Regions from separate parts of the Brevibacterium pigmentatum genome, predicted to be linked through region 1. Evidence: riboswitches for the same ligand, from Rfam matches in the RefSeq annotation. Region 1 holds a riboswitch; each other region holds the start of a gene.
What was found. Region 1 has a riboswitch for thiamine pyrophosphate ahead of GUY30_RS04605 (ECF transporter S component). Riboswitches for the same ligand answer to the same signal wherever they lie in the genome.

Region 1 (2,197 bases):
GATCGTCCGGGTCGCTTCCGGTGCCAGATACTGGGCGTACTGGTGCTGGTTGCCCGCGGAGTTGACCTGGTCGCCCAGCGAGTAGAAGAAGCTCGGGTCCTCGGCGGTGGCTGCTGCCGAGCTCAGTGTCCGGTCCCAACCGGCGGCGTCGTCGCGGTCTCCGCCACCGGCGCCGACCTGCGGGTCGCCGAAGACGAGGAATTCGTCGTCACCTCCGGCGTCTCCCGTGGTGAACCGCTGCACCTCGGTGAATCCGTCCTCTTCGTTGCCGACCTGGTAGGCGTATTCGGTGTCGGGCTCGAGGTCGGTCATGTTCGCATCGTTGAAGTGACGCTTGAGGTCGGTGGCGAGTCCGGAGTCCGTGGTCTCAGCCGTTGTTGCGTCGGCGGGGAGTTTGCCGTCCTCGAGCTCGCTCACCGGCGCCCATCGAACTTCTCCCCCACCGGAGCTCTCACTCATCCACGAGAGGTTGCGCGCAGTGGGGTCGGCGCCGACCTGCAGCACCGCATCGGTGATCGCTTCGCTTCCCGCATCCGCCTCGGCGGGCGATTCCGCGCGGTTCTGCCCCGGGTCCTGGCTTGGGCTTTGGCTCGGATCCTGACTGGGGCTCTGGCTCGCGGTCGAGCCGGGTCCGCCTGAGCCGAGCGATGGTTCGGCCCGAACGGGCACCGGTGCCGCTGCCAGTGCGGCGAGAAGCGTGGCGGCGGACAGGGCACTGAGCGGTCGCTTGAGTCGATGAGTGTTCACCCGCCTATTCCTACTGATCAGTAGTGTCTAGCCGTTCGAAGCTGGTCGACGAACGAGGGAACGCGAAGTGAATCCTCGATGACCGTTCTCGGCCACTGCTTCGCTTCCAGTCTCGGTCGCTGCTTCGCTCACCTGTTGTACAGTGGTGGCTACGACAGGGGAGCGCCGTCAGGGGCGCTGAGAGTGCAGAAGAAGCTGCAGACCCTCGAACCTGATGCGGTCAGTACCGCCGAAGGAAGTCGAGACTCTTCACCCCTCCTTGAAATGAGGAGGCACAATGCCGGAAACCACCGCGCCGACCACCACCCCCGCCCCTTCACACGCCTTCACCGCGGCGCCGAAATCCAAGCAGTGGCGGGTCGTCGACTACGTCACCACCGCCGTGCTCGGCATCGCCGTGGGACTCGTCTTCTGGGTGCTCGCGCTGAGCTGGAAGGTTCTCGAACTCGCCTTCCAGGCATTCCCGCCGTCGATCGGCCTCATCGCCGGACTCTGGGTGCTGGCCGGTCCGCTGGCCGGTGCCATCATCCGCAAACCCGGTGCCGCACTCCTGTGCGAACTCATCGCCGCGATCGTCGAAGCCGTGCTCGGCTCCCACTTCGGGGCGACCGTTCTGCTCTCGGGACTGCTGCAGGGCCTCGGTGCCGAACTCGTCTTCGCCGCCTTCGGCTACAAACGCTTCACCCTGTGGGTCACCGCCGCTTCGGGTGTGCTGGCCGCGGCGTTCATGGCCGTGAGCGAGAACATCATGTACAACGCCGAATGGCAGTTCGGCTTCCAGGCGATCTATGCGGTCTGCGCGATGATCTCCGGCCTCGTCATCTCCGGCATCGGCGCGTGGTACGCCTACCGGGCGATTGCGGCCACCGGGGCTCTGAGCTCCTTCGCCTCCGGCCGTCGCTGATGGCGCTGCCGATCACGGCCGCCGGCTTCTCATGGACGCACACCGACCGTGAGGCGCCGGCAGTCGGTCCGCTCGACCTGGAGATCGCGGCCGGAGAGAAGGTGCTGCTGCTCGGCGCCTCCGGAGCCGGGAAATCGACGTTCCTCCACGCCGTCTCCGGTGTCCTGCCCGAGGAATCGGGTGAGGCCACCGGTGAACTCCTCGTCGGCGGTGAGCAACCGGATCCTCGCCGAGGCTGCACCGGGCTGGTCCTCCAAGATCCCGATTCGCAGGTGATCTTCTCCCGCATCGGTGATGATGTGGCGTTCGGGATGGAGAACCTCGGACTCCCGGCCGCGGTCATCGAGGCTCAGGTCCCCAGATCTCTGCAGGCCTTGGGACTCGATCTGCCTCCGGAACATCCGAGTGCCGCTCTGTCCGGCGGGCAGAAGCAGCGGCTGGCTCTGGCCGGGATCCATGCGATGGCTCCCGAGGTCATCGTCCTCGACGAACCGACGGCCAATATCGATCCCGCCTCGGCGACCGAGGTCCGCGACGCCGTGCTCA
Region 2 (2,197 bases), 1.8 Mb from region 1:
GTAGAGGCGCGTGTCGATTCCGGCGAAGCGGTCGGTCGCGGCGGCATCGTTCACGGTTGCGCCGTGCGGATCGTCGGTGATGTGGGCGGATCCGGCGGTCATGCCTGGACGCCTTCGCCGACGGTAAGCGTGTCGAGGCCGATTCTCGCCTGCGCGAGTCGGTCACCGTCGACGGTGTGGAGCGCGTCGAGGAAGTTCGCCGAGTAGCTGCCCGGACCCTTCGCACCATCGGCGGCGAGTTCCCCGGCGACCGCGAAGTGGGCGTGGGCGGCGACGACGGCTTCGAACTTCGCCGAGGCGGCCCCACCGTTCGCGGACTGCTCGGGGGCGCTGATTGCTGAGACGTCGGCGTCGGGGTCGGCCAGTCCGGCACGGGCGGCGGCCAGGTATGCGACGGTGACGGCGCCGAGTGAGCAGCCGGTGCCGATGACCAGCGGCATGAATTCGTGTCCGCCGGAGATCCGGGCGACGTGATCGGTGCCGTCGATGTGGGCGACGACGGCGTCGGTGGGTCCGGAGACCGCGACGATCGCGCCGGTCTTTCGCGACAGTTGAGCCGCGGCGGGAAGGACGGCATCGACTTCATCGGTGGATTCGACTCCACGACCACCGAGTCCGACTCCGGCGAGTGCTGCGATCTCGGAGGCGTTGCCGCGGATGGCAGTCGGGTGATCGGCGGCGGCCCGGCGGATGCGGGAGGTGCGGAAGTCGACGGCGCCGACGCTCACGGGGTCGAGGACCCAGGGCTTGCTGGCGGCGTTCGCGACGTCGATGGCTGCGTCGGCGGCGAGCAGCTGATGGTTCGAGGCGGTTCCGAAGTTGACGAGGATTCCGCTGGCGATTCCGGCGAACTGTCCGGCGTCGGCTTCGTGGTCGAGCATCGCCGGGGAGGCGCCGATGGCCAGGAGCACGTTCGCGCTGAACTGCTGCACCACGGTGTTCGTGATGCACTGGATGAGTGGATTGCTTGCGCGCAGTTGCGCATTGGCAGAACGCAGGTCGAAGTCAACCATGACGATCCCTTCGCTAGTATGGCCCAGATCAGGTTCGATGGGTGTTCTCTCAGCCTCGGTGTCCTCCGTGCGCAGCGTCTTGGTGCGAACGGATCCTCATGAGGCACCCCATGTCATTGGCTCCGACTGTATCAGCCCGGTCGGACACGGGGCGACTCCATACTCTGCTTGGATGCTCAGCACCGACCGCTCGACTTAACGTCGCTGTATCAAGCTATGCATTGCGCGCTCGATGCTAAGGCGAGCGGTCGGCAGAGGAAGCTTCACGCCCCACTACCCCCGCCCGACGTACCTCTGTCCGCGGCGGCTCAGCGCATCGATGACGACGGCGGTGAGCAGGACGAGTGCGGTGATGATCTGCTGCGCATCGGAGTTGAAGCCGATGAGATAGAGACCGTTGTTGATCGCACCGACGACCAGGGCACCGAGCACAGCGGCCCAAGCAGTACCGCGACCGCCGAACAACGAGGTGCCGCCGATGACCGCCGCGGCGATCGCATTGAGCAGATCCTGCGTGCTCACCAGCGTCGATCCCGCGTTCGTCGTCACACCGGTCTTGATGAACCCGAACAGCGCGGCCAACACACCTGCGGCCATGAACACGCTGATGCGCACCCAGGTCACGCGGATACCGGCTCGCCGGGCGGCCTCGACCTTGCCGCCGACGGCGTAGATCGAACGACCGTAGCGGGTCTTGCGCAGCACGAGGTCGATGACGATCGCGATGACGATCATCAGGAAGAACGGCATCGCCAGACCGAAGTCCTGGTTGACGAGGATGAGGAAGCCGAACACGATCGCGGCCAGCAGCACGATGCGCACGATCACCGACGTCCAGCTCGGGGCGCTGAGGCCTTCGCGGTGGCGACGCATCTTCGAATAGATGATGCCGCCGCCGAAGCCGATGATCGCAATCGCTCCGAAGATATAGGCCCAGATCGCCGGGAAGTAGAAGCTCGCGAAGTCGAAGGCGAAGGTGTCCGACATCGACAGGTTCTTCTGTGTGCCCAGGGTCGTCAGCGTCAGACCGGTGAATGCGAGCAGACCAGCCAAGGTGACGACGAACGCCGGGATGCCGACGACGGCGAAGAACCAGCCTTGGATCGCGCCGACGACCAGACCGAGCAGCAGCATGATGATCAGCGCCATTGCCGGGGGCACACCCTGCCTGACGACGAGGACAC
Region 3 (2,197 bases), 580 kb from region 1:
GGGAGTCGAGATCTACGGCGGGCCGCTGCTGAATTCGTGGCTCGATCGTGAGCTCGCCTTCGCGGGTCGACTCAGCCTCGCCGACGGCAGCATCGTGCTCGCCCGCACCGGGCCGATCGCCCGCATCCCGCAGCTCGCGATCCACCTCGACCGGCAGGTCAACGAGGGTCTGACCTTGGACAAGCAGCGTCACACCACTCCCGTCATCGGCCTGGCCGACCTCGCTGAGGCCGACATCATCGAACTGCTCGCCGCTTCTGCCGGGGTTGATGCCGAGACCGTCGTCGGCCACGATGCCTACACCATTCCCACTCAAGAGCCGGCCCTCTTCGGTGCCGCCGAGGAGTTCTTCGCCTCGCCGAGGCTGGACAACCTGCTGTCCGTCCATGCCGGCGTCACTGCGCTGACCCACCTCGATGCCGACGGCCTCGACGGCATTCCTCTGTTCGCGGCCTTCGATCATGAGGAGATCGGGTCGAATTCGCGATCGGGTGCCTGCGGCCCGTTCCTCGCCGACGTCACCGAACGCATCGTCGCTTCTCTGCTGCCGCAGTCGACTCGCAGCGATTATCTCGCATCGATGGCCTCCTCGGTGTGCGTCTCCTCGGATGCCGGACATGCGGCCCATCCGAACTATCCGGAACGGCATGACCCGCATGTGCGCCCCCGCCTCGGCGGCGGTCCCCTGCTCAAGCTCAACGCTCAGCAGCGCTACGCCACGGATGCGGTGGGCACCGCCGTGTGGTCGCAGGCGTGCGCAGCCGCCGGAGTCGACTATCAGGATTTCGTGTCGAACAATGCGATGCCCTGCGGGTCGACGATCGGACCGCTGACCGCCACCCGTCTGGGCATGACGACCGTCGATGTGGGGCCTGCCCTGTACTCGATGCACTCGGCACGCGAGATGGTCGCGGTCTCCGATGTCGTCGCCCTCGGCGCCGCTGCGAAGGCCTTCCTCCAGGGCAGCTGACCCTCACCCTGTCGCCCAGGGAGCCACGGTTGTCCTCACTGCGGCAGTCGTGATACGAATGGCACGACCCCACGGGAGCCCGTTGCAAGGGCTGAGATCGGACTGGATCGTCCGAGACCGTAGAACCTGATCCGGTTGATACCGGCGTAGGAAGTGAGGACTGCAGATGACTGCATTCACCCCTGAAACACCTGCCCCTACCACGACTTCGTCTGACGCAGATTCGCACGACCAGTTCACCCTCGAGCAGTATCCGACGCATTCGCCGGCGTGGGTCGATGACAAGGAACACGACATCCGCGTTCCCGTCACTCGCATCGAACTCGAGGACTCGAACGGCCGGGCCAACGATCCCGTCGATGTCTACCGCACAGTCGGACCGGGAAGCATTCCCGAAGAGGGACTCCCCGCTCTGCGATTTCCGTGGGTCGAGAACCGCCTCGACACCGAAACGTATGCAGCCCGCGGCCATCACATCGCCGATGACGGTCGGGCAGCCGTTCGCCGGGGTGCCCCGTCTCAGCAGTGGAAGGGACGCAAACCTGTTCCTCGTCGCGCCAAGGCCGGCCGCACGGTGACCTAGATGCACTACGCCCGGCAGGGCATCATCACCCCGGAGATGCGGTTCGTTGCGCTCCGCGAACAGTGCGATGTCGAACTCGTCCGTGCCGAGCTCGCCGCCGGTCGCGCGATCATCCCGAACAACATCAATCACCCCGAATCAGAGCCGATGATCATCGGCAAAGCGTTCCTCGTCAAAATCAACGCGAACATCGGCAATTCCGCGGTCACCAGCTCCATCGCCGAGGAGGTGCAGAAGCTGCGGTGGGCTGCGAAGTGGGGTGCCGACACCCTCATGGATCTGTCGACCGGCAATGACATCCACACCACCCGGGAATGGATCATCCGGAATTCGCCGATCCCCATCGGCACCGTCCCGATCTATCAGGCACTGGAGAAAGTCGACGGGGACGCGAACGCGCTGACTTGGGAGATCTTCCGGGACACTGTCATCGAACAGTGCGAGCAGGGCGTCGACTACATGACCATCCACGCCGGAGTGCAGTTGCGCTACGTTCCGCTCACGGCCGACAGGGTCACCGGGATGGTCTCTCGCGGCGGATCCATCATGGCCGGCTGGTGCCTGGCCCACCACGAGGAGAACTTCCTCTACACCCACTTCGATGAACTCTGTGAGATCTTCGCTCGCTATGATGTCGCATTCTC
Region 4 (2,197 bases), 470 kb from region 1:
GACCAGGCACCGCGACGGATCACTTCGCCGTCGACCGCCAGGGCGATGCCCAGACGTCCGCCGTCGGCCGGTGACCCGTCAGCCTGCAGTTCCCGTCCGGTGACGTCGGCGATGAGGTCGAGCGCCGAGGTGGCACCGGAGAGCTCATGATGTTCGCCGTTGAGGACGATGGTCGGTGGGTGTTCGCGGTCGGTCATGACATGCTCCTCGTTGAGTGGGCAGGGTTGTAGTTCGAATAGGCAGGGCTGTGGTTCGGGTAGGCAGAGGTGGTTTCGGTGGTGAAGCGGTGTGGGGACACGGACTCGGCCGCTCCCTCAGGAATCCAGTCGGAGACGGCACCCAGAGCGAGTTCGGCCCCGAGCCTGCCGCCGAATGGGGCCAAGAGGACGCCGTGCCGGAAGTACCCGGTGCTCACGACGCAGCCGGAATCGATGCGTCCGATGAACGGCAGGTCGTCGGGAGAGCCGGGCCGGGCTCGGGTGGTGATGTCGGCGATCTCCGCATCGAGGATGCCCGGGACCAATCGCTGTCCGTCGGCGAGCAGTCGGTGGACCGCTCCGGCTGGGGTGCCGGAGAGTCCGTCCTCGCGAGAACTGGCGCCGAGGACGATCTCTCCGTCGGGGCGAGGAACCAGGTAGACGGAGCGGCCGCTGACCAGCCCGCGGATGGTGCGAGTCAGCAGGGGAGTCGCCTCGGCGGGGGCACGCAGTCGCAGCACATCACCCCAGACTTCCCGGAGAGGCAGCTGCGGTGCACCGGCGATCGCATTGCTGGTGCTGCCGGCACAGAGGATCACCTGATCGGCTTCCACCCGACGACCGTCGCTCAGCGCGACGCCCACTGTCACATCACCGTCCTTCAGCAGCTCGACTGCCCGCTGCCGAATGAGGAGGAACCCTGATTCACTCGTCACGGCAGACAGCAGAGCGGCGGAGACCCGACGCGGATCGATCGACCGATCGCCAGGAATGTGCACGGCACCGGCCACAGCAGGTGAGAGCGACGGTTCGACCCGGCGGGCAGCGCTGCCGGTGATGATTTCGGTGGCGAAACCGGACCGCGACTGAGCTTCGCGCAGCTCTCGCAGTGCCTGCAGATCGGCACTGTCTCCGGCGCACACGAGAGTTCCGGCATCCGTGAAGCCGAGGTCGACCGCGGCAGCGCTCGCCACCTCGGCAGCGAACTCCGGGTACATCTGCGCCGAGGCCTGCATCAACGGGTACAGGGGAGTCTGCCCCCACACCACCTCGGCGGCGGGAGCGATCATCCCCGCGGCGGCATGGCTCGCCCCCAACGCGGGGACAGGATCGATGATGGTGACTTCGGCACCGAGGCGGCGCAGGTACCAGGCCGTGGACAGGCCGATGATTCCGGCGCCGACGACAATGACTCTCACAGCTTCTCCCTCCGGCGGCATGATCCGCATCAGGTCTGACGGTCGGCTCTTAAGCCCTCTCAGCCTCGTTGGGAGGCTCCCGCGAACTCCTCTACTCTATGACCATGACCACACAGATGCCACCGCGCACCGCAGCGCGGCAGACGAAGAGAGCCTGGAGGCAGGCCCGTTTGGCCGAAGCGTCGCTCTACCTGTGCACCGATGCCCGGGCCGCTCAAGGCGACCTCGCCGAGTTCCTCGACGCCGCCTACCGTGGGGGAGTCGACATCATCCAGCTGAGGGACAAGAGCCTCGAGGCCCGCGCCGAGATCGCAGCATTGGAAGTCCTCAGGGATGTCGCCGCACGCCACGGCAAACTCTTCTCCGTCAACGACCGCGCCGATGTCGCACTGCTCACCGACGCCGATGTCTTCCACGTCGGTCAGGGAGATCTCACCAGCAGTCAGGCCCGGGCCGTGCTCGGCCCCGACGTCATCCTCGGACGCTCCACTCATTCCCTCGAGCAGGCGCTCGCCGCCGAGGCGGACACGGAGACCGACTACTTCTGCGTCGGGCCGGTCTGGGAGACCCCGACGAAACCCGGCCGTGCCGCAGTGGGGACGGCACTGCTGACCGCTGCCGCCGCCGAGGCGAGCAAACCGTGGTTCGCGATCGGCGGCATCGCGGCAGGGGAGAGACTGGACGCGATCCGGCAGGCGGGCGCGAACCGTGCCGTCGTCGTCCGTGCGATAACCTCGGCAGACGACCCCGCTGCGGCCGCACGGGTGCTCACGGAGGAGTTGGAATGACCCCAGCAGCTGA

Region 2: linked by a shared signal. The riboswitch ahead of GUY30_RS13115 (hydroxyethylthiazole kinase) and the one ahead of GUY30_RS04605 (ECF transporter S component) in region 1 are both predicted to bind thiamine pyrophosphate.
Region 3: linked by a shared signal. The riboswitch ahead of thiC (phosphomethylpyrimidine synthase ThiC) and the one ahead of GUY30_RS04605 (ECF transporter S component) in region 1 are both predicted to bind thiamine pyrophosphate.
Region 4: linked by a shared signal. The riboswitch ahead of thiO (glycine oxidase ThiO) and the one ahead of GUY30_RS04605 (ECF transporter S component) in region 1 are both predicted to bind thiamine pyrophosphate.

Annotation. Positions count from the first base shown of each region.
Region 1 is NZ_CP050153.1:1,048,897-1,051,093, reverse strand. It holds gene GUY30_RS04610 (purple acid phosphatase family protein) at 1-747, opposite strand, end outside; TPP riboswitch at 894-1,002, shown strand; gene GUY30_RS04605 (ECF transporter S component) at 1,025-1,651, shown strand; gene GUY30_RS04600 (ABC transporter ATP-binding protein) at 1,651-2,197, shown strand, end outside.
Region 2 is NZ_CP050153.1:2,883,028-2,885,224, forward strand. It holds gene thiE (thiamine phosphate synthase) at 1-102, opposite strand, end outside; gene GUY30_RS13115 (hydroxyethylthiazole kinase) at 99-1,013, opposite strand; TPP riboswitch at 1,001-1,134, opposite strand; gene GUY30_RS13120 (sugar ABC transporter permease) at 1,287-2,197, opposite strand, start outside.
Region 3 is NZ_CP050153.1:464,825-467,021, reverse strand. It holds gene GUY30_RS02030 (M18 family aminopeptidase) at 1-970, shown strand, start outside; TPP riboswitch at 1,033-1,141, shown strand; partial or broken gene thiC (phosphomethylpyrimidine synthase ThiC) at 1,137-2,197, shown strand, end outside.
Region 4 is NZ_CP050153.1:1,518,719-1,520,915, forward strand. It holds gene thiS (sulfur carrier protein ThiS) at 1-197, opposite strand, end outside; gene thiO (glycine oxidase ThiO) at 194-1,396, opposite strand; TPP riboswitch at 1,386-1,489, opposite strand; gene thiE (thiamine phosphate synthase) at 1,501-2,184, shown strand; gene GUY30_RS06855 (ketopantoate reductase family protein) at 2,181-2,197, shown strand, end outside.